DNA from 4 places in the Blautia sp. HCN-20427 genome. Region 3 is predicted to be linked to each of the others. Evidence: predicted binding sites of a transcription regulator. Region 3 holds the regulator's gene; each other region holds the start of a gene.
The links. Region 3 encodes Rex, which represses fermentation and respiration genes when NADH is low (regulators of the CRP and FNR family bind a similar motif). Its sites were predicted from a motif close to ATTGTTAANTANTTAACAAT; they were not measured.
Positions count from the first base shown of each region.

Region 1 (5,406 bases), on a different contig from region 3:
CATCTTCCTCTTCCACAAAAGACAGTTCTCTTACAAAAACAGAAAGCACCAGCCTGTTTTTCTTCTCCTCGTGGCGGTTATAGGACCGGAACTGTCCCTGCACCATAATGTACTCTCCCTCGTAATCCTGTGTGACATCAACCAGACGCTCGGAAACCATCAGCGGAATTCTGTCCTCTGAATCGCTTAGTCTCTTTACCAGCACATCCACCAGATAGAAGCCCTCTCCATACACCTGATGGCTGAAGGTAAAGCCGGATGCAATCTTTCCCATAATTGACACCTGATTGTTTTCAATAATTTTATCTGCCATGATTTTTTCCCTCTCCTCTTTCTCGTATCTTGTCTGTATTATGTTTATTCAGCCCCGGCACCTTTTAGAACCACATTTTCTATTTTTTTCAAAAAATTTTTATTTCCCCTTTGTATTTAGAAGCAAGTGTGATAGAATGAAATCCGGATTTTACCGAAAACACAGGCTTTTCCCCGGTTTTCCGGCGGAAATTCTGTTTACTGCATAAAAACAACTGAAATCTGTTGATTTAAAAGAAAAGAGGTTATTTATGAAAACAGCAAGAGAAGATATCAGAAACGTAGCCATTATTGCTCACGTTGACCACGGCAAAACCACTCTGGTAGACCAGCTTTTACGCCAGAGCGGTGTATTCCGTGAAAACCAGGCCGTACAGGAACGTGTTATGGACTCCAATGATATTGAAAGAGAACGCGGCATTACCATTTTATCAAAAAATACCGCTGTATATTACAAAGATACCAAAATCAACATTATTGATACACCCGGCCATGCGGACTTCGGCGGTGAGGTAGAACGTGTATTGAAAATGGTGGACGGCGTAATCCTTCTGGTAGACGCTTTTGAGGGCGCTATGCCCCAGACCAAATTCGTTCTGAAAAAAGCACTGGAATTAGACCTTCATGTCATTGTGTGCATCAACAAAATCGACCGTCCTGAAGCGCGTCCTGATGAGGTTATAGATGAAGTCCTGGAACTTCTTATGGATTTGGATGCCTCTGACGAGCAGCTTGACTGTCCCTTCCTGTATGCCTCCGCAAAAGCAGGTCATGCGGTTCTGGACTTAAACGACACACCGGAAAACATGGTTCCTCTGTTTGAAACCATCTTAAAATACATCCCGGCTCCTACCGGCGACCCAAAAGCGCCTACTCAGGCCCTTATCAGCACCATTGACTACAATGAATACGTGGGCCGTATCGGTGTGGGCAAGGTGGAAAACGGCACTTTAAGCGTGAACCAGGAAGTGGTGCTGGTCAACCATCATGACCCGGACAAAATGAAGAAGGTAAAAATCAGCAAACTTTACGAATTTGACGGTCTGAACAAGGTAGACGTAAAAGAAGCTGGTATTGGCTCTATTGTTGCCATTGCCGGCATTGCAGATATCCATATCGGAGATACCTTATGCTCACCGGAAAATCCGGATCCCATTCCTTTCCAGAAAATTTCAGAGCCTACGATTTCCATGAACTTCATGGTCAACGACAGTCCTTTTGCAGGACAGGAAGGAAAGTTTGTAACCTCCCGCCACTTAAGAGAACGCCTCATGAGAGAGTTAAACACAGACGTCAGCCTGCGGGTGGAGGATACGGACAGCACCGACTGCTTCAAGGTGTCCGGACGGGGCGAACTGCACTTATCCGTACTGATTGAAAACATGCGCCGGGAAGGCTATGAATTTGCTGTGAGCAAGGCAGAGGTCATCTATCAGGAGGACGAAAGAGGCCGTAAACTGGAGCCTATGGAAATCGCTTATGTAGATGTTCCTGAAGAATTTTCCGGTACGGTTATCCAAAGACTCAGCGAGCGAAAGGGTGAACTGCAGGGCATGAGCCCCGCCAGCGACGGCACTACCCGCCTGGAATTCAACATTCCTTCCAGAGGACTTATCGGCTTCCGCGGAGAATTTATGACCTCCACCAAAGGCTCCGGCATTCTGAACACAGCCTTTGACGGCTATGCTCCATACAAAGGAGACATGCAGTATCGTAAACAGGGCTCCTTAATTGCCTTTGAGACAGGCGAATCCGTTACCTATGGTCTGTTTTCCGCGCAGGACAGAGGCACTCTGTTTATCGGCCCCGGCGAAAAAGTTTACAGCGGTATGGTTATCGGACAGAGCGGCAAGCCGGAGGATATTGAACTGAACGTATGTAAGACCAAACATCTGACCAACACCCGCTCTTCTTCCGCAGACGAAGCCTTAAAGCTGACGCCGCCGAAAATCCTCAGCCTGGAACAGGCCCTGGAATTTATCGATACGGACGAACTTCTGGAAATCACACCGGAAACCCTGCGTATCCGTAAAAAAATCCTGGATTCCAGACTTCGGAAAAGACAGAATCTGAAAAAATAATTCTTCTATATTTTCTATAACCAGAAGAGCTGTTCCTGTGAACAGTTCTTCTTTTTTGTCGCTATGTTATTTTTTTATCAATTTCACCTATGGAAATGTACATTAATTCCAGAATATTGTATTCAAATCCTCTTCTTCTCTATTTTCTGATAATTTTAATTTTAACAATCTTTTTTCTTTATATTTCTCACTGTTTATGGTATAATAAGGGCATACAAAACGACTTCAGTATTTCCTTTTTTCTTAGAATTTGATATTGACAAATATTTAACAACGAGATATAATAGCCTCAACACTTGTTAAATATTTATCAATAAAACAGGAAATCAGATGCTTCCTGCTATTGCAACACACTGTATTAAAATTATTATTTAATTAATTTAAGGAGGATTTCCCATGGCTAAAAAAGCAGAAACAAAAGTACCGGAAACCATTAACAGTGTCGAGGCTCTTCAGGCTAAAATCTCTTCTATGAGAGAAGCCCAGAAAAAATTTGCCACATTCACCCAGGAGCAGGTGGACAAAATCTTTTTTGAAGCGGCTATGGCTGCCAACAAAATGCGTATTCCTCTTGCAAGACTGGCTTGTGAAGAGACAGGTATGGGTGTGCTGGAAGATAAGGTTATCAAAAACCACTATGCGGCAGAATATACATACAACACTTATAAAAGAGTGAAAACCTGCGGCGTCATCGAGCAGGATACCTCCTATGGAATTAAGAAAATCGCAGAGCCTGTAGGAGTTGTAGGCGCAGTTATCCCAACTACCAATCCAACCTCCACCGCAATCTTTAAGTGCCTTATCTGCTTAAAGACCAGAAATGCCATTCTTATCAGCCCTCATCCCCGTGCAAAAAAATGTACTGCAGAGGCTGCAAGAATCGTTCTGGAAGCTGCTGTAAAAGCAGGGGCACCGGAAGGCATTATCGGCTGCATTGAAGAACCCACCATTGAACTTTCCAATGAATTAATGAAATCTGTTGATGTTATTTTAGCTACAGGCGGCCCGGGCATGGTAAAGGCTGCGTATTCCTCCGGCAAACCGGCTATCGGCGTAGGTCCTGGAAACGTACCGGTTATTATGGACAGTTCCTGTGACATTCAGACAGCGGTATATTCCGTTATTCATTCCAAGACTTTCGACAATGGTATGATTTGTGCTTCCGAACAGTCTGTAACAGCTCTGGCTGATATTTATGATAAAGTAAAAGCTGAATTTATCAAACGCGGCTGCCATGTACTGAACAAAGAAGAACTGGATAAAGTACGGAAAATCATCCTTACAGAAGCCGGCACAGTAAACGCTAAAATCGTCGGACAGCCTGCGGCAGTCATTGCGGAAATGGCAGGTGTTGCTGTTCCCTCTGATACCAAGATTCTCATTGGTGAAGTAACTTCCGTAGATATTTCCGAACCTTTTGCCCATGAAAAATTGTCACCGGTTCTGGCTCTTTACAAAGCAAAAGACTTCGATACCGCCCTGGATATGGCTGACCAGCTGGTAAAAGACGGCGGCTACGGACATACTGCTTCTATCTATCTGCACCCATCGCAGACAGAAAAGCTGAACAAATTTGCTGACCGTATGAAGACCTGCCGTATTCTGGTAAATACACCTTCTGCACACGGCGGTATCGGTGACTTATACAACTTCAAGCTGGCGCCTTCCCTGACTCTTGGCTGTGGTTCTTACGGTGGAAACTCTGTTTCTGAAAACGTAGGAGTGAAACACCTGTTGAACGTGAAGACCGTTGCCGAAAGGAGAGAAAACATGCTTTGGTTCAGAACACCGGAAAAAGTTTACTTCAAAAAAGGCTGCCTGCCTGTTGCCTTAGATGAACTGAAAAACGTATACGGCAAGAAAAAAGCCTTTATTGTTACCGATACTTTCTTATATAACAATGGTTACACCAAACCAATCACAGACAAACTGGATGAAATGGGAATTACTTATGACTGCTTCTTTGAAGTTGCCCCGGATCCTACACTGCAGTGCGCTCAGAAAGGTCTGGAAAAATTAACAGCCTTTGCTCCTGACACCATTATTGCCCTGGGCGGCGGTTCTGCTATGGATGCTGCTAAAATCATGTGGCTGATGTACGAACATCCGGAATGCAATTTTGAAGATTTGGCTATGGATTTCATGGATATCCGAAAGAGAGTTTACGTATTCCCAAAAATGGGTGTAAAAGCTATGATGGTTGCTATTCCTACCTCTTCCGGTACCGGTTCTGAGGTAACACCGTTCGCGATTATTACAGACGCCACAACCGGAACGAAATGGCCCATTGCAGACTATGAATTAATGCCAAACATGGCTATTATTGATGCTGATTATATGATGGGACAGCCAAAAGGACTGACCAGCGCTTCCGGTATTGACGCACTGACCCATGCTTTGGAAGCCTATGCTTCTATTATGGCTACGGATTACACCGATGGTCTGGCTTTAAAGGCAGCCAAATTAATCTTTGACTACCTGCCTTCCGCTTACGAAAAAGGCGCAGATGACCCTATTGCAAGAGAAAAAATGGCAAATGCTTCCACCCTTGCAGGTCTGGCCTTCTCCAATGCGTTCCTGGGTGTATGCCACTCCATGGCACATAAATTAGGTGCTTACCATCACCTGCCTCACGGTATTGCAAATGCCCTGCTCATTGAGCATGTGATGCGCTACAACGCAGACCCGGCACCGGTGAAGATGGGAACCTTCTCCCAGTATCCATATCCGCATGCAAAGGAAAGATACTGCGAAATGGCTCGTTTCATTGGTATTCAGGGCAAAAACGATGACGAAGTATTTGAAAACTTCATCAAAGCCATTGCTGAACTGAAAGCAAAAGTAGGAATCAAGAGAACGATTAAAGAGTATGGCGTTACCGAGGAAGACTTTATGGCTACTCTGGACGAAATGGTTGAAAATGCCTTCAATGACCAGTGTACAGGCGCCAACCCACGGTATCCGCTTATGAAAGAGATAAAAGAAATGTATCTGAAAGCTTATCATGAAGGCT
Region 1 is NZ_JBBKBX010000027.1:16,875-22,280, reverse strand. It holds gene WKT17_RS13955 (single-stranded DNA-binding protein) at 1-313, opposite strand, end outside; gene typA (translational GTPase TypA) at 564-2,393, shown strand; gene adhE (bifunctional acetaldehyde-CoA/alcohol dehydrogenase) at 2,790-5,406, shown strand, end outside.
Region 1: adhE (bifunctional acetaldehyde-CoA/alcohol dehydrogenase) is a predicted target of Rex. The motif match lies at 2,689-2,708, and genes of this name have one in related genera.

Region 2 (5,406 bases), on a different contig from region 3:
AATGTATGTTGTAGCGGCAGGACTTATGCTTTTGGCATACTGGAGACACAGACAGAATATTGTGCGTCTGCTTCACGGAAATGAAAACAAAATTTTTCTTGGAAAAAAGAGGTGAATGCTTTGGCAAAAGTAAGTGTACTTGGAGCAGGAAGCTGGGGGACAGCCCTTGCTGTCTTGCTGACCCAAAATGGTCATGAAACGATTCTGTGGTCTCACAGACAGGAGCAGGCAGAAGAACTTGCCAATAAGCGGGAGCATGAGGCAAAACTCCCGGGAGTCACCCTTCCGGAAGAACTGGAAATTACTGCTGATTTTGAGAGGGCTTTGACAGGCCGGGATGTGCTGGTGCTTGCTGTGCCTTCTGTAGCTGTGCGGAGTACGGCGCGGCGCATGTGTCCTTATATCAAACAGGGACAACTCATTGTCAATGTGGCAAAGGGCATTGAAGCCCATACACTCACCACGCTGACGGATATGATAGAAGAAGAGATTCCCGGTGCCCAGGCCTGCGTTCTCTCCGGACCCAGCCACGCAGAAGAAGTGAGCCGGGGATTGCCTACCACCTGTGTAGTAGGTGCAAAGAAATGGGAAATTGCAGAATATCTGCAGAATATTTTTATGAATCCTATTTTTCGGGTATACATCAGTCCTGATATTCTGGGTATTGAGCTGGGCGGAGCGCTGAAAAATGTCATTGCCCTGGCAGCGGGAACGGCAGATGGACTGGGATACGGTGACAATACCAAGGCGGCTTTAATCACCCGGGGGATTGCGGAAATTTCCCGTCTGGGAATTGCCATGGGAGCCAGAGCCGATACCTTTTACGGGCTGTCCGGTATCGGGGATTTGATTGTAACCTGCGCCAGCCGCCACAGCCGCAATCGGAAAGCCGGTTTTCTCATGGGACAGGGAAAGACCATGGAAGAAGCCATGGCAGAAGTAAACATGGTGGTAGAAGGCGTTTATTCTGCAAAGGCGGGGCTGGAACTCTCCCAGAAGTACCAGGTGGAAATGCCGATTATCCATCAGGTAAACAAAGTGCTGTTTGAGGGAAAAAATCCTGCAGAAGCAGTGAGAGAACTTATGGTAAGAGATAAAAAAATAGAATCCTGGGACAGCGCCTGGGAATAGGGATAGAAATATAAAAATTCTGCCCCGTCAAAGCACATATGGGAAGAAATCCTGGTGTGTGCTTTGACGGGGCAGAGTTTATTTTATGTACGGAACCATATCCTCGGGGATTCCGGCAACTCTCTGACCGGCATCCATGGCAGCGATAGCAGTCATCTCTTCTTCAGAAAGAGAAAAATCGAAAATTTCGCTGTTTTCTTTTAAACGTTCCGGATGTACAGATTTGGGGATAACGGCGATTCCCTGCTGGACGAGCCAGCGCAAACCTACCTGGGCCGGAGATTTCTGATACCGTTTGCCGATTTCCAGCATTAGAGGACTCTGCAGATAGGCGCCTCTTGCTAAAGGGGCATAGGCCTGCATAGCGATACCGTTTGTCTGACAGTAAGCAAGCAGTTCCGGGTGATTGAACAGGGGGTGAAATTCTATCTGGTTTACGGCAGGAAGCACATCAGAAACGGTTTTTAACAGTTCTAAATCCTGTATGGAAAAGTTGGATACACCAAGAGATTTTATTTTTCCTGCAGCCTGGAGCTTTTCCATGGTTTTCCAGGTGTCGCAGAAGCATCCGGGTACAGGCCAGTGAATCATGTATAAATCCACATAGTCCAGCCCCAGCCGTTCCAGGCTCCGGTTGAAACTGTCTTCGATATCTCCAATGCGCTGTGCGGTATTCCAGATTTTTGTAGTGACGAATAATTCTTCACGGGGAATGTCCAGGGCTTTTATGGCTTTTCCAACGCCCTCTTCGTTCTTATAGAAAGAAGCTGTGTCGATTAAGCGGTATCCCAAAGCTGCAGCAGAGCTGACAGCCTGTTTCAATTCTCCGTCATCGGTTGCTTTATAAACCCCAAGTCCAAGCATGGGCATTTCTTTCGTATCGTTTAACTGAATTACATGGTTGTCAAAAGACATAAACGAACCCTCCTTAAAAACTCCTGTTTAGTATACCACGAAAATGTGAAAAATGTGATACGATTTTATTAAATTCCTTTATGAAAAAAAAGATTGTTCAAAAATATACAGAATTCGTGGGGAAGATGAGGGAAAACTGCCGTATGGCGGTGGAAATATAAAGGAGAGGGAGGGCAGACAAAACAAAGAGAGAACGGGAGAAGAAAAAACAGTTTTGGGGAAATGCACAAAATGCAAGATGTCAAGAGGGGATTTTTGAAAAAATTTACGGGTTGGACACAGAAAAAAACATAAAATATCTTGATAAAAATATGGAAAACAGGTATAATGAGAACAATTGATAAATTATTGTCATTCATTGCGTCCAAAGCCAAAAAACGGGCGCAGAAAGGATAGGAATATGCATTTAATTAAAGATGAAAATGGAAATGTGATTCCTCATGGAGGAGATGAACATCATCACGACCATGGTCATAACCATGAGCATTGCGGCAGCTGCGAAGACGGCTGTTCCGGAAACTGCACAGACGAAGTTGTGGCATTGCTGAATTATATGCTGTCTCACAACGAACACCATGCAGAGGAATTGGACCAGATGGCTGAAAATCTGAAAAAGATGGGTATGGAGGATGCGGCAAAGACAATCAAAGAAGGCGTGGCAGACTTCCAAAAAGGAAATATGCGTCTGGGACTGGCTTTGACACTGGTAAAAGAACATTTAAAGGAGGCTTAAAATATGTGTCTTGCAACTGTTCAGAAAGAAAGTGACAATACCGTAATCTGTAAAATGGTAAGCCGTATTGATGTGGACGGAGATAAAGTAATACTCCGGGATATTATGGGCGAAACCAAAGTGATTGAAGGAAAAATCCTGATGGTAGATTTGGCAAACAGCCTTGTAAAGCTGGATTGCGAGTAATGATTTTAAAGGGTAAAACCTTAAAATAATATATTACAATATGCGGAGGTAGAAATTATGAAATTATCAGATGCAATGAGAGAGAAAATGCTCCTTTCCTTTGAGCTTTTCCCGCCAAAAACAGACAAAGGAATGGAAAATCTTCCAGGTACAATCGAACATCTTTGCAAGTACAAACCGGAATATATTTCTTGTACATACGGTGCCGGCGGTACAAACGTTGGAAAGAACATGGATGTCTGTAAGATGATTAAAGACGCAGGAACGATTCCGGTAACACACTTTACCTGTATCGGAAACACTGCAGAAGGAATTAAAGAACAGCTGCAGAATTACCTGGACAACGGTGTGGACCATATGCTGGCTCTGCGCGGCGACCTTCCTTTCGGATGGACAGGTACCGGCGGCGATTTCGCTTATGCAACAGACCTGGTGGCATATGTTCGTAAAGAGTTTGGTGATAAAATCGAAATCGCAGTAGCAGGTTCACCGGAAGGACATATTTCCTGCCGCAGCCTGGAAGCTGATATCGCTGTTTTGAAACAGAAACAGGACAACGGCGCTGACTACATCATGACACAGCTTTGCTGGGATATGGAACAGTTCAAATACTGGTTAGACGCTATCCGCTGCGCAGGAATCACAATGCCTGTAGATGTTGGTATCATGCCTATCTTAGATCAGGCTGCTACCATTAACATGGCTCTGTCCCGTAACGCGTGCGTAATGCCTCGTGAACTTTGCGAAATCATCTCCAGAAACTGGATTTTCCCGAACCCATTCGTAAAAGATCCATTCGATGCAGATGTAGAAGGCAAGAAAGAAAGATTCAGAGAAGCCGGCATTGAATACACAATCCGTCAGATTGATGAATATCGTGCATGCGGTATCGAAGGTATCCACCTGTACGCTCTGAACAAATGGAAAGACGTATCTGAAATCATTGACCGTTCCGGTCTTCGTACATTAGTGTAATTTGAAACAGTATAGTATAGAATTTGGGAGGTGCCCTTTATGGCGCATGTAATTGCGGTTGCCGGAAAAGGCGGCGTAGGTAAGACAACATTGACCGGACTTATCATTCAGTATCTTGGTGAAAAGGGAAAAGGTCCGATTCTTGCAGTAGACGCAGATGCAAATTCAAATCTGAACGAGGTTCTCGGTGTAGAAGTAGAAGCTACGCTGGGAGAAGTTCGTGAAGAGGTGGCCAGGTCAGAAATGGCAAAGGACAATCCGATTCCGGCAGGAATGACCAAAGCGGATTATATGGAATTTAAGTTTGATGATGCGCTGGTAGAAGATGATGATTTCGACTTGCTGGTTATGGGACGGACACAGGGGAAAGGCTGCTATTGTTTTGTAAATGGACTTTTACAGGCGCAGTTACAAAAACTTCAGAGACATTATCCGTATATTATCGTGGATAATGAGGCGGGTATGGAACACATCAGCAGGGGCGTGCTGCCCAGCATGCAGACAGCGATTTTAGTCAGTGATTGTTCACGCAGAGGCGTACAGGCTGTAGGAAGGATTGCCAAGCTGATTGAAGAGTGCGATATGCACCCTCAGAAAATAGGTTTGATTATTAACCGCGCACCTGGCGGCGTATTAAACGAAGGAACCAGAGAAGAGATTGAAAAACAGGGATTGGAACTTCTGGGTGTTGTGCCTCAGGATGAAACCGTGTTTGAATATGACTGTGAAGGAACTCCAACTGTGACGCTTCCGGAGAATTCTCCGGTGAAAAAAGCAGTACGGGAGATTGTTGACAAACTGGGACTTTAAAAGCGCAAGCTTTGGCCTCTCTGTCTGGGGCAACTGCACTGGGGAGAGAGGATTTTTTATAAAGCTGATAACCCCCTGGGGCGGATAGGGGTACAGAATCCGCCTGCTTGAACGAGGCAAGCCACTTTAAAATATTTGAAAAAGAGGCGACAATAAAAGGAGGATATTCATGAGTGAATTCAGATTAACTACAGTAGAAGAATTTGAAGCTGCTACTGCGAGACTTCTGGAAACAGGCGCAAAAGTCGGCGCTGATTCCTGGCAGGCTCGTGTGAAAAATCAGACACCACATTGTAAATTTGGTGAAGAGGGCATTTGCTGCCGTATCTGTACAATGGGACCATGCCGTATTACAAAGAAAGCGCCAAGAGGAATCTGCGGCTGCGACGTACACGGTATTGTAGGACGTAACTACCTGAAATTTACAGCAGGCGGTTCCGCTACCCATTCAGACCATGGTCGTGAAATCTGCCATACCTTATATGAATCATCAGCAGATGGCTGCTATAAAGTAAAAGACCCTGAAAAACTGGTTCGTATTGCAAAAGAATGGGATATCGAAACAGAAGGCAAAGATATCTATGATTTGGCACACGAAGTGGCTCTGGAAGGTCTGATGGAATATGGTAAACCGTTTGGAACACAGAGATTCTTAA
Region 2 is NZ_JBBKBX010000026.1:28,184-33,589, forward strand. It holds gene plsY (glycerol-3-phosphate 1-O-acyltransferase PlsY) at 1-115, shown strand, start outside; gene WKT17_RS13810 (NAD(P)H-dependent glycerol-3-phosphate dehydrogenase) at 121-1,131, shown strand; gene WKT17_RS13815 (aldo/keto reductase) at 1,210-2,046, opposite strand; gene WKT17_RS13820 (cobalt transporter) at 2,447-2,779, shown strand; gene WKT17_RS13825 (CooT family nickel-binding protein) at 2,783-2,965, shown strand; gene WKT17_RS13830 (methylenetetrahydrofolate reductase) at 3,023-3,940, shown strand; gene WKT17_RS13835 (ATP-binding protein) at 3,980-4,750, shown strand; gene cooS (anaerobic carbon-monoxide dehydrogenase catalytic subunit) at 4,920-5,406, shown strand, end outside.
Region 2: WKT17_RS13820 (cobalt transporter) is a predicted target of Rex. The motif match lies at 2,383-2,402, and genes of this name have one in related genera.

Region 3 (5,406 bases):
CTCCATGACCGCTTTTAAAGGCACCGGCTCTTTCTCTACTTCCTCAGAAGGATACAGGCCATAGAGGATGACTCCGGCCCGGACCGCGTCCAGATTTGCGTCCGGCATCCGGATAATGCCTGCACTGTTGGAACAGTGGCGCAGAGGAAACGTGACTCCGGCCTTTTCAAGTCCTGTCAGAAATGCCAGAAACTTTTCCAACTGGCGGGCTGCCGGAGAAACGTCGTTTTCATCTGCCCTGGCAAAATGAGTAAAAATTCCCTCTGCTTCAAGTCCGGGAAGTTTGGAAATCTTTACAATCTCCGGAATGTCCTCCTGCGGACTGCGATACCCGATACGAGTCATGCCGGTATCAATTTTAATATGTATTTTCAAAGTTTTTCCGGCTTTTTTTGCAGCCTGTGACAGTTTTTCGGCCATAGACAGCTTAAATACTGTGGGACGGAAGTCCTCCTGTACAATCCGGTCGTAATCTTCTTCGTAAGTATAGCCTAAAATAAGAATGGGCTTTTGAATCCCTGCCCGGCGCAGCTCCATACCCTCGTCCACAGTCGCAACCGCAATTCCCCAGATATAGGGATAAGATTCGATTTCTTTTGCCAGGGGTATGGCACCGTGCCCATAGCCATCCGCTTTCAGCACAGCTATAATCTGTGTGTCTTTTTGCAGGTTTTTCTTTATGTTTTCCAGATTATATGCAATGGCGTCCAGGTTGATGTTTGCCTGGATTCTTTTCTGTATCTTCATAATTGTCCTTCTTTCCTGTTAAAGTTCCTTCAGAATCTCTCCTGCAGCTTCTAAAATATCACCCGCCAGCATAGCGGCTCTGCCCTTTTTCTCTGCTGCCAAATCTCCTGCCTTTCCATGGAGATAAACACCTGTGCAGGCTGCCTCCCATGGAGAAAGTCCCTGAGCCAGAAGCCCCAGAATCAGTCCGGTGAGCACATCTCCGCTTCCGGCTGTCGCCATACCGTCATTGCCGCACAGATTGATACAGGTTTCCTCTGTTCCCCGGCTGATAATCGTTCTGGCATCTTTGCACACCAGCAGGACACCCAGTTTCTTTGCCGTTTCTTTGGTAATCGTCAGAGGATTTTTCTTCCATTCTTTTACAGAGATTCCCGTCATGCGGGCAAATTCTCCCAGATGAGGGGTCAGTATCACCGGAGCTTTACAGCTTTTTAAAAGCTTTTCCTTACCCTTTAGCAGATTCAGGCCATCTGCGTCAATAACCAGCGGTTTGTCTGCGTATTTCAAAAGAGTCTCTAAAAGTCTTTCCGCCTGAGGAGAAGTACCAAGACCGGGACCAATGCCGGCCACATCAGCCCAGCATAGGTTTTCTCTCACCAGGTTTTCCATATCCGCAGCGTCCTCATAAAGTGCCAGCATGGCTTCAGGGAAGCAAGTAAACAACCCCCTGTTTTCTTTTGGCGTACAGAGTTTCAGCATACCTGCGCCGCTTCGCAGAGCAGCCTGTCCGCTAAGATACGCTGCGCCGAAAATTTCCCGGCTGCCTGCGGCCAGAAAGACCTTGCCGAAGCTGCCCTTATTGCCGTCCGGTTTTCTGGTGAGTTTTTTAAGTTCCCTGTCCGTACAGGCAAAAAGCTCTGGAGACCTTTTGTCTTTGCGGTAAATGCCCACATCTGCCGTAAGCAGTTTTCCGGCATAGGCTGCACCGGGATACAGGCAGAGCCCTGCTTTCTTATAGGCAAAGGTAACGGTAAGGTCTGCCCTGACGGCACAGCCCCATACCGCTCCTGTATCTGCGTCAATACCGGAAGGGATGTCCACGGCTGCGATTTTCCCTGAAAAATCCTGTAGTTTTTCTATGGTTTCCCGGTAAAGACCCGAAACTTCCCTGGAAAGCCCTACACCCAAAAGAGCATCCACGATAGTAGTATATTCATGTACACAGAAAGTCTTGACAAAGGAAATTCCATAATTTCTGCCAATTTCTATCTGCGTTTTCATTTCTTTTGTAAAATGTTCCGGATTTCCCAAAATACAGACATGTACCTGATATCCTGCCAGAAACAAAAGCCGGGCAATGACCACACCGTCCGCCCCGTTATTTCCGGAACCGCACAGCACCAGCACTTTTGAAAGGGGAAGCCCCTCTTTTTTCATACTCTCAAAGACCTGCAGTCCCGCCCGCTCCATAAGTACCAGAGAAGGTACTCCCATGGTTTCTATGGTGTAGGCATCCAGTTCCTTCATCTGCTTTCCGGTTACAATCTCCTCCATGTTTCACCCGTCCTTTTTCCTTGCGTAAAGCGAAAAGGCTGCCGCAAAATCTCTTTTACATTTTACAGCAGCTTTTTACGTTGTTATTTTTTTGGATGTTCGTTTTCATAACAATTCAGATTATAAGACAGACGCATTAAACTTTCGGAAAGATGTACATTTTCTACGATAACATCCTCTGGTACATCCAAATCCAGATGTGCAAAATTCCAGATAGCCCGAATTCCGTTTTTTACCAGTAAATCAGCTGTCTCTGCCGCGTTGTTTTTCGGCAGGGTCAGCGTGGCTATATCCACATTCTGCTCTTTTAAAAACTCTGGAAGCTCGTCCATCATACGGATTTCATTTCCTCTGATGGAAATTCCTTTCAGTACCGGATTCACATCAAAGATACCTACAATTTTAAAGCCTCTTTTTTCAAATTTTACATAGTTGGCAAGTGCCTGTCCAAGATTACCGGCACCAATGATAATCATGTGGTACGTCTTGTCCAGTCCCAAAATTTTTCCGATTTCATCATATAAATAGGGAACATTATATCCATAGCCCTGTTGCCCGAAGCCGCCGAAATTATTCAAATCCTGACGAATCTGAGACGCGGTTACCCGCATCTTTTCGCTTAACTCATTGGAGGATATTCGTTCTACGCCTTCTTCTATAAGCTCACCTAAGTATCTGTAATATCGGGGTAGTCTTTTAATTACTGCCTTTGAAATGGATTTTCCCTCCATAACAACCCTCCTGTATTCAAAATACATATTTCTACGCTCCATTATAGTGTATTGTTAAATTAAAGTCAATTAATTTTCGTTTCTCTGTTGTCAAACCTGTATTTTTCGATATAATAAATAGGACAGCTTTCGTAGCTGTACGGAGTTTAAAGGAGATAATTATCATGATACTTGCATGTCAGAATATAGAAAAATCTTTTGATGGCGTTACCCTGCTGGCAGACGCCAGCTTCCATATTGAAGAGCGGGAAAAAGCCGCTTTGGTGGGCATTAACGGGGCAGGAAAATCCACGCTTTTTAAAATCATTGTGGGGGAACTTCCCCCGGACAGCGGGCAGGTTATTTTAGCCAAAGGGAAAACCATGGGCTATCTGGCTCAGCACCAGGAGCTGACCAGCGACTTGTCTATTTATGACGCTCTTTTGCAGGTAAAGCAGCACATTCTGGATATGGAGGTGCGTATGCGTCAGCTGGAGAAAGAGATGAAATACACCCAGGGAGAAGAATTGAACAAGATTATGGAGGCCTATTCCCGTCTGACCCATGAGTTTGAACTGGAAAACGGGTATGCCTACAAAAGTGAACTGACCGGAGTCTTAAAGGGACTTGGCTTTGCAGAGGAAGATTTCGGCAAAATGATTTCCACACTTTCCGGGGGACAGAAAACCCGTGTGGCCCTTGGCCGTCTTCTTTTATCCAAGCCGGATATCATCCTTCTGGACGAGCCTACCAACCATTTGGACATGGATTCCATTGCGTGGCTGGAAACCTATCTTTTGAACTATCCGGGGGCTGTCTTTATTGTATCCCATGACCGCTATTTCCTGGATAAGGTCGCCACGAAAATTGTGGAAATTGACAATACAAAAGTTACGTCTTTTACAGGAAACTACAGCGCCTACAGTGAAAAAAAGGCTATGCTTCGAAGAGCCGCGTATCAGGCTTACTTAAACCAGCAGCAGGAAATCAAACACCAGGAAGCCGTCATTGCCAAATTAAAGTCTTTTAACCGGGAAAAATCCATACGGCGGGCAGAAAGCCGGGAAAAAATGCTGGATAAAATAGAAGTATTGGAAAAGCCTGTGGAAGTGGACGATTCCATGCGGATTACTTTAAAGCCTCGGGTGATAAGCGGCAACGATGTGCTGACTGTAGAACACCTTACCAAGTCCTTTCCCTCTCTCCCGCTTTTTGAGGATTTAAACTTTCAGATTAAGCGGGGTGAGCGGGTGGCTATTATCGGAAGCAACGGGACGGGAAAAACCACGATTTTAAAAATTTTAAATCAGGTGATTCCTGCGGACAACGGCAGCTTCCGCCTGGGCAGCAAAGTACATATCGGATACTACGACCAGGAACACCATGTACTCCACATGGAGAAAACCATTTTTGAGGAAATTTCCGATGATTATCCAAAGCTGACGAATACGGAAATCCGCAACCTGCTGGCCGCCTTTCTCTTTACCGGAGATGATGTGTTTAAGCCGATTTCTGCTTTAAGCGGCGGGGAACGGGGGCGTGTGTCTTTAGCCAAACTTATGCTTTCCCAGGCCAACTTCCTGATTCTGGATGAGCCTACCAACCATCTGGATATTACTTCCAAAGAAATCCTGGAGGAAGCCTTAAATAACTATGAAGGTACCGTGCTCTATGTGTCCCATGACCGTTATTTTATCAATAAAACAGCCACCAGGATTCTGGACTTGACCAATCACAAACTGGTAAACTATATCGGCAATTACGATTATTATCTGGAAAAAAAGGAAGAACTGACTGACATCTATGCCCCCGAAGTCCGGGAAGAAGTTTACACAGAAACCGTATCTGCCACGAAAATGGATTGGAAGCAGCAAAAAGAGGAGCAGGCCCGTCTTCGGAAACGGGAAAATGATTTAAAGAAAACGGAAAAGGCCATTGAAGAACTGGAGCAAAGAGACAGTGAAATTGATGAGGAAATGGCAAATCCGGAGGTGGCCACTAATGTGGCAGAATGTGTCCGCCTTTCCAAAGAAAAGGCAGAAATTGCCGAAAAACTGGAAAAGCTGTATGAAAAATGGGAAGAGCTGGCTGAATAAGCGGCTCTTCCCATTTTTCAAAATTTTTCGTAAAGAGGCAGATTTAAAGTGCAGCTTCCAGCTCTTTTCGGATTTCACAGATAAAGTCCCGGCTGTTCAAAACCGTAGGGGCAGGAATACTGGTAATCAGCGCCAAATCTTTGGTCATTCTTCCGCTTTCAATGACGTTTACTGTAGCTGCTTCCAGTTTGTCTGCAAAATGCTGCAGTTTCGTGTTGTCATCCAGTTCTCCTCTTTTTCTAAGAGCTCCGCTCCAGGCAAAAATCGTTGCCACCGAGTTGGTAGAGGTTTCTTCCCCTTTTAAGTGTCTGTAATAATGGCGCTGTACTGTGCCGTGCGCTGCCTCATATTCAAAA
Region 3 is NZ_JBBKBX010000023.1:47,659-53,064, reverse strand. It holds gene alr (alanine racemase) at 1-747, opposite strand, end outside; gene WKT17_RS13240 (NAD(P)H-hydrate dehydratase) at 766-2,244, opposite strand; gene WKT17_RS13235 (redox-sensing transcriptional repressor Rex) at 2,328-2,975, opposite strand; gene abc-f (ribosomal protection-like ABC-F family protein) at 3,140-5,050, shown strand; gene WKT17_RS13225 (NADP-dependent isocitrate dehydrogenase) at 5,094-5,406, opposite strand, start outside.

Region 4 (5,406 bases), on a different contig from region 3:
CCAGTATGAATGGGGCGGAACCTTTGCCATGAATCCTGCTGAAAAAACTCTGACAGAAACAGAGTATGCGGATATGGTGGAAAAATATAGAGAAGTGCTTATGAAATAATCTCAGGTTATGGAAAAAGAACGAGGAATCCAAGACAGCAGGAGAACAGAAGCTGTCTATGGATTCCTTTTTTGAACAGGCCGTTTACACAAACAGAAAAAGACTGCCGCAGCAGCCTTTTTCTAAGAATTTTAAATTATTCAGAAATTATTCCTGAGGACCAGCAGCAACTAATGCTTTACCAGCTTCGTTTCCTTCGTATTTAGCGAAGTTCTTAACGAATCTCTGAGCCAGGTCTTTTGCTTTTGTTTCCCATTCGGAAGCGTCAGCATAAGTATCGCGTGGGTCAAGGATGTTAGAATCTACACCAGGAAGTTCTGTAGGTACTTCAAAGTTGAAGTGAGGAATCTTCTTAGTAGGAGCGTTTAAGATATCTCCGTTTAAGATAGCATCGATGATACCACGGGTATCTTTGATGGAGATACGTTTTCCTGTTCCGTTCCATCCTGTATTTACCAGGTATGCTTTTGCGCCGCTCTGTTCCATTTTCTTAACAAGCTCTTCTGCATATTTTGTTGGGTGCAGTTCCAGGAAAGCCTGGCCGAAGCAAGCTGAGAAAGTTGGTGTAGGCTCTGTGATTCCACGTTCTGTACCAGCCAGTTTTGCTGTAAATCCAGACAGGAAGTAGTACTGAGTCTGTTCCGGTGTCAGGATAGATACTGGAGGCAGTACGCCAAATGCATCTGCAGACAGGAAGATAACTTCTTTTGCTGCCGGTGCGGAAGAAACAGGGCGAACAATGTTTTCAATATGGTTAATCGGATAAGATACACGAGTATTTTCTGTTACGCTCTTATCTGTGAAGTCGATTTTTCCTTCGGAATCCAGAGTAACGTTTTCAAGAAGAGCGTTACGTTTGATTGCGTTGTAGATATCTGGTTCGGATTCTTTATCCAGATCGATAACTTTTGCGTAGCAGCCGCCTTCAAAGTTGAATACGCCGTTGTCATCCCAGCCGTGTTCGTCATCACCGATAAGAAGACGTTTCGGGTCTGTGGACAGAGTTGTTTTACCTGTTCCGGAAAGACCGAAGAAGATAGCTGTGTTTTCACCGTTTAAGTCTGTGTTTGCAGAGCAGTGCATGGAAGCGATACCCTTTAACGGCAGGTAGTAGTTCATCATAGAGAACATACCTTTTTTCATTTCTCCGCCGTACCATGTATTTACGATAACCTGCTCACGGCTTGTAATGTTAAACATAACAGCTGTTTCGGAGTTTAATCCTAATTCTTTGTAGTTTTCTACTTTTGCTTTGGAAGCGTTGTATACGATGAAATCAGGCTCAAAGTTTTCCAGTTCTTCTGCTGTAGGCTGGATAAACATATTTGTAACAAAGTGAGCCTGCCAAGCAACTTCTACGATGAAACGGATAGCCATACGGGTATCTTTGTTTGCGCCGCAGAAAGCGTCTACAACGTACAGTTTTTTATTGGAAAGTTCTTTGATAGCCAGGTCTTTTACAGTAGCCCATGCTTCCTGTGAAGCCGGATGGTTATCATTTTTGTATTCGTCAGAAGTCCACCATACAGTATCTTTGGAGTTCTCATCCATAACAATATATTTGTCTTTAGGAGAACGTCCGGTGTATACACCTGTCATTACGTTCACTGCGCCAAGTTCACTTTCCTGACCTTTTTCAAAACCTTCCAGTTCCGGTTTTGTTTCTTCAGCGAATAATAATTCATAAGAAGGATTGTGAACGATTTCAGTCGTTCCTGTGATGCCGTACTTGCTTAAATTCAATTCTGCCATCTTACATGTACCTCTCTTTTCTTTCATAATAATCACCGGAATTCAGCCTGAAAAACAGGCTTCCGTGATATTCCTTTTCAGAGAAACCAGTAACCTGGTTCTCTTTTCTATTATACATATTTACCTCAATAAATCAATAAAAAAAATATAGATTTTATAAAAATTGTTTAAATTTTAACGACTTTTACCCTTTGACCGGGAAAAACATAAATGCTATGATGTAATATAGAAAAAACAGGATGAAAAAGGGAACGGAGGAACATGAAAAAGATATTGCTGATTGAGGATGACAGAGACTTAAATACCGGGCTCACCTGTGACTTGGAATTGGAAAATTACCGGGTCTGTTCTGCATTTACATTGGGAGAGGGCATGGAGATTCTTACACGGGAAGAAGTGGATTTGATTTTGCTGGACGGGAATCTGCCCGATGGGGACGGCTTTGATTTCTGCAGGGCCGTAAAGGCAGAACAGGATATTCCCGTTATTTTTCTCACAGCCAGGGATATGGAACGGGACGAGATGAAGGGCTTTGACTGCGGTGCGGATGATTATATCACAAAACCTTTTAAAATGCCCATTCTGCACAGGAGAATTCAGGCAGCTCTGCGGAAAAGTGGAAAGACGGCAGACAGGGCTGTGTATGACGATGGATATCTGAAAATAGATTTTGATAAAATGACGGCTGTAAAAGGCGAAGAAAGCCTTTCTATGACGCCCACGGAATATCGGATTTTACGGCTTCTTATTGCCAATGCAGACCGGGTGATGACAAAAGGGCTGCTGCTGGAAAAAATCTGGGACCAGGGCGGGAGCTTTGTGGATGAACATACAGTGGCTGTCAATATCAACCGTTTAAGAAAGAAGATAGAAACCCCTGTGCGCTCTTACATTAAAACTTTGTATGGAATGGGGTATCAGTGGAAAGGCGGGAAATAAAAGTGGAAATTATTTTGCTGGCGTTTTCTTTTTTCTTTTTTCTCTTTGGGCTGTTTCTGGTGTTTTATGCCAGAAGGGGAGTTCTTTCGTATACTTCACAAATCATGGAATGCCTGGAAGCCATGATTGCAGGCAAGAGGAATATTGTATTCCAGGAAAGTCAGGAAACGCTGATGGGTAAAATTCAGATGAGAATGCGTCGCCTTTATGAAATCATAGAAATGAAATCGGAGGAAAACCTTCGCCAGAGAGAACAACTGGAATCCATGATTTCCGACATTTCCCATCAGGTAAAGACTCCTATCGCAGGTATTCGTATGTATCACAATCTTCTGGAGAGAAGGGGGATTTCTGAAGACCAGAGGGAGAGATTTCTCCAGGCCTCGGAACATCAGGTTGATAAGCTGGAGTTTTTTATGCAGAGCATGATTCGAATGTCCCGAATGGAAACAGGACTGATTAAGGTGCAGCCAAAAGAACATTCTGTCTATGAACTTCTGGCAAGGGCTATCTGTGATGCTGCCTTAAAGGCAGAGGAAAAAGGAATTGAAATCCAAGTTTCCTGTGAGGAAAGCCTTCGGGCGTATTTTGATAAAAGATGGACACAGGAAGCCGTGTTTAATGTGCTGGACAATGCCATTAAGTACACCGGACAGGGAGGAAAATTGTGGATTTCAGCGGAAAAGACAGATTTTTTCGTGAGAATAAAAATCCGGGACAATGGAAGAGGTATTCCGGAAGACAGACTTCCCCATATTTTTAAACGTTTTTACAGGGAACCGGAGTCTGCAGAGACAGAAGGTATAGGCATTGGGCTTTATCTGACCAGAGAGATTGTCATGCTCCAGAAAGGTTTTGTGGAAGCCCACTCCAGAGTTGGAGAAGGAACGGCTATTTGTATCCACCTGCCTGTAGAGCAGTGAAAGCAGAAAAAGAAATTATCTCAATTCTGTTACTTTTTTGAGAACAGTTTGAGATAATTTTTTTGTATGCTGATAGCATCAAAGGAAAGGAAGGTACTAAGATGGATTATATTTTAGAAACAAAGGATTTGAAAAAATATTACGGACAGGGGACAAATGTGACAAAAGCCCTGGATGGAGTAAGCGTTGCAGTGGAAAAAGGGGAATTTGTATCTGTAATTGGTACATCAGGCAGCGGAAAATCTACTATGCTTAATATGCTGGGCGGTTTGGACGTTCCCACCTCGGGAAGTGTGAAAATCAGAGGAAAAGAAATTGCAAAAATGAATGATGAGCAGCTTACGGTTTTTCGCAGAAGGAATATTGGTTTTGTATTTCAAAATTACAATCTGGTGCCCATTCTGAATGTATATCAGAACATTGTGCTGCCGATAGAACTGGATGGGAACAAGGTAGACAGAACCTATGTAAAGGAAATTATCAGGGTTCTGCATTTGGAGGAAAAACTGGATAATCTGCCGAATAATCTTTCCGGAGGACAGCAGCAGAGAGTAGCCATTGCCAGAGCGTTAGCGGCAAAACCAGCTATTTTGTTAGCAGATGAACCTACCGGTAATCTGGATACCCGCACCTCCTTGGAGGTCATGCAGCTTTTAAAAATGACTACAACGGAGTTTGGGCAGACGCTGGTGATGATTACCCACAATCCGGAATTGGCTCAGATAGCGGACAGAATGCTTCATATTGAAGACGGAAAGATTACAGAATAAGGGGGCAGGAAGTATGAAGCTGTTGGAAAATAACAATCGGAAGTTTATGAAAAACTTGTCGGGAAGCTGCCTGAAAGCCAATAAAAGCAGAAATGGGATTGCGGTACTTGCCATTATTTTGACGGCGGTTCTTTTTATGGGGCTGACTACGGTTATGGAAGGTACGCAGGTATCCATGAAAAATCAGATGCTTCGTCAGGCAGGAAGCCGTTTTATGGTGTCCTTAAAAGGTCTGTCAAAAGAAGAAGCAGAGACTCTGGCAAAGGATTCCGTGTTTTCAGAAGCCGGAGTAGAGCACTATGTGGCTAATGTAAATAACCAGGAACTGAGAAACATTCACGCATTGGCAGGATGGGTAGATGAAACTACGGCAAAAAACAGTTTTATGGAGTTAACAGAGGGGCATTATCCTAAAAAGGAGAATGAAATTGCCTGTGATACGGAAATTCTTAAGCTGTTGGGAGTTTCCCCCAAACCGGGCAGCACCGTTACTTTGCAGTATTCTATAGGAGAGGAAAAGCTGGAAAAGAAAATGACCCTTTGCGGTGTCTGGGAAGGAAGGAGTCATGAGCAGAACGCCTCCCTGCTGATTTCCAAAGGACTGGCTGAAAAGATGGAGACAAAAGGGGAAAGCTACAGTGTAAGGGGGAGTTTTCACAGTGATAAAAATATACAGGAGCGGCTGGATAACCTGATTGAGAAAATGGGATATGACCCGGAAGCCAAACAAGGCGAGGAGGGATATCTGATTCACCATGTAAGCCCGGCTTACGAGCAGTCTACACAACAGTCTCCCCAGACTATAATATTGATAGGAATCGGGATTCTGCTGATTTTGTTTGCCGGTTATCTGGTCATTTACAATATTTTTAAAATTTCTGTGGAGAAAGACATTCGCTTGTATGGACAGTTA
Region 4 is NZ_JBBKBX010000001.1:8,482-13,887, reverse strand. It holds gene WKT17_RS00060 (HIT family protein) at 1-109, shown strand, start outside; gene pckA (phosphoenolpyruvate carboxykinase (ATP)) at 257-1,861, opposite strand; gene WKT17_RS00050 (response regulator transcription factor) at 2,123-2,800, shown strand; gene WKT17_RS00045 (sensor histidine kinase) at 2,803-3,723, shown strand; gene WKT17_RS00040 (ABC transporter ATP-binding protein) at 3,825-4,493, shown strand; gene WKT17_RS00035 (ABC transporter permease) at 4,507-5,406, shown strand, end outside.
Region 4: pckA (phosphoenolpyruvate carboxykinase (ATP)) is a predicted target of Rex. The motif match lies at 2,024-2,043, and genes of this name have one in related genera.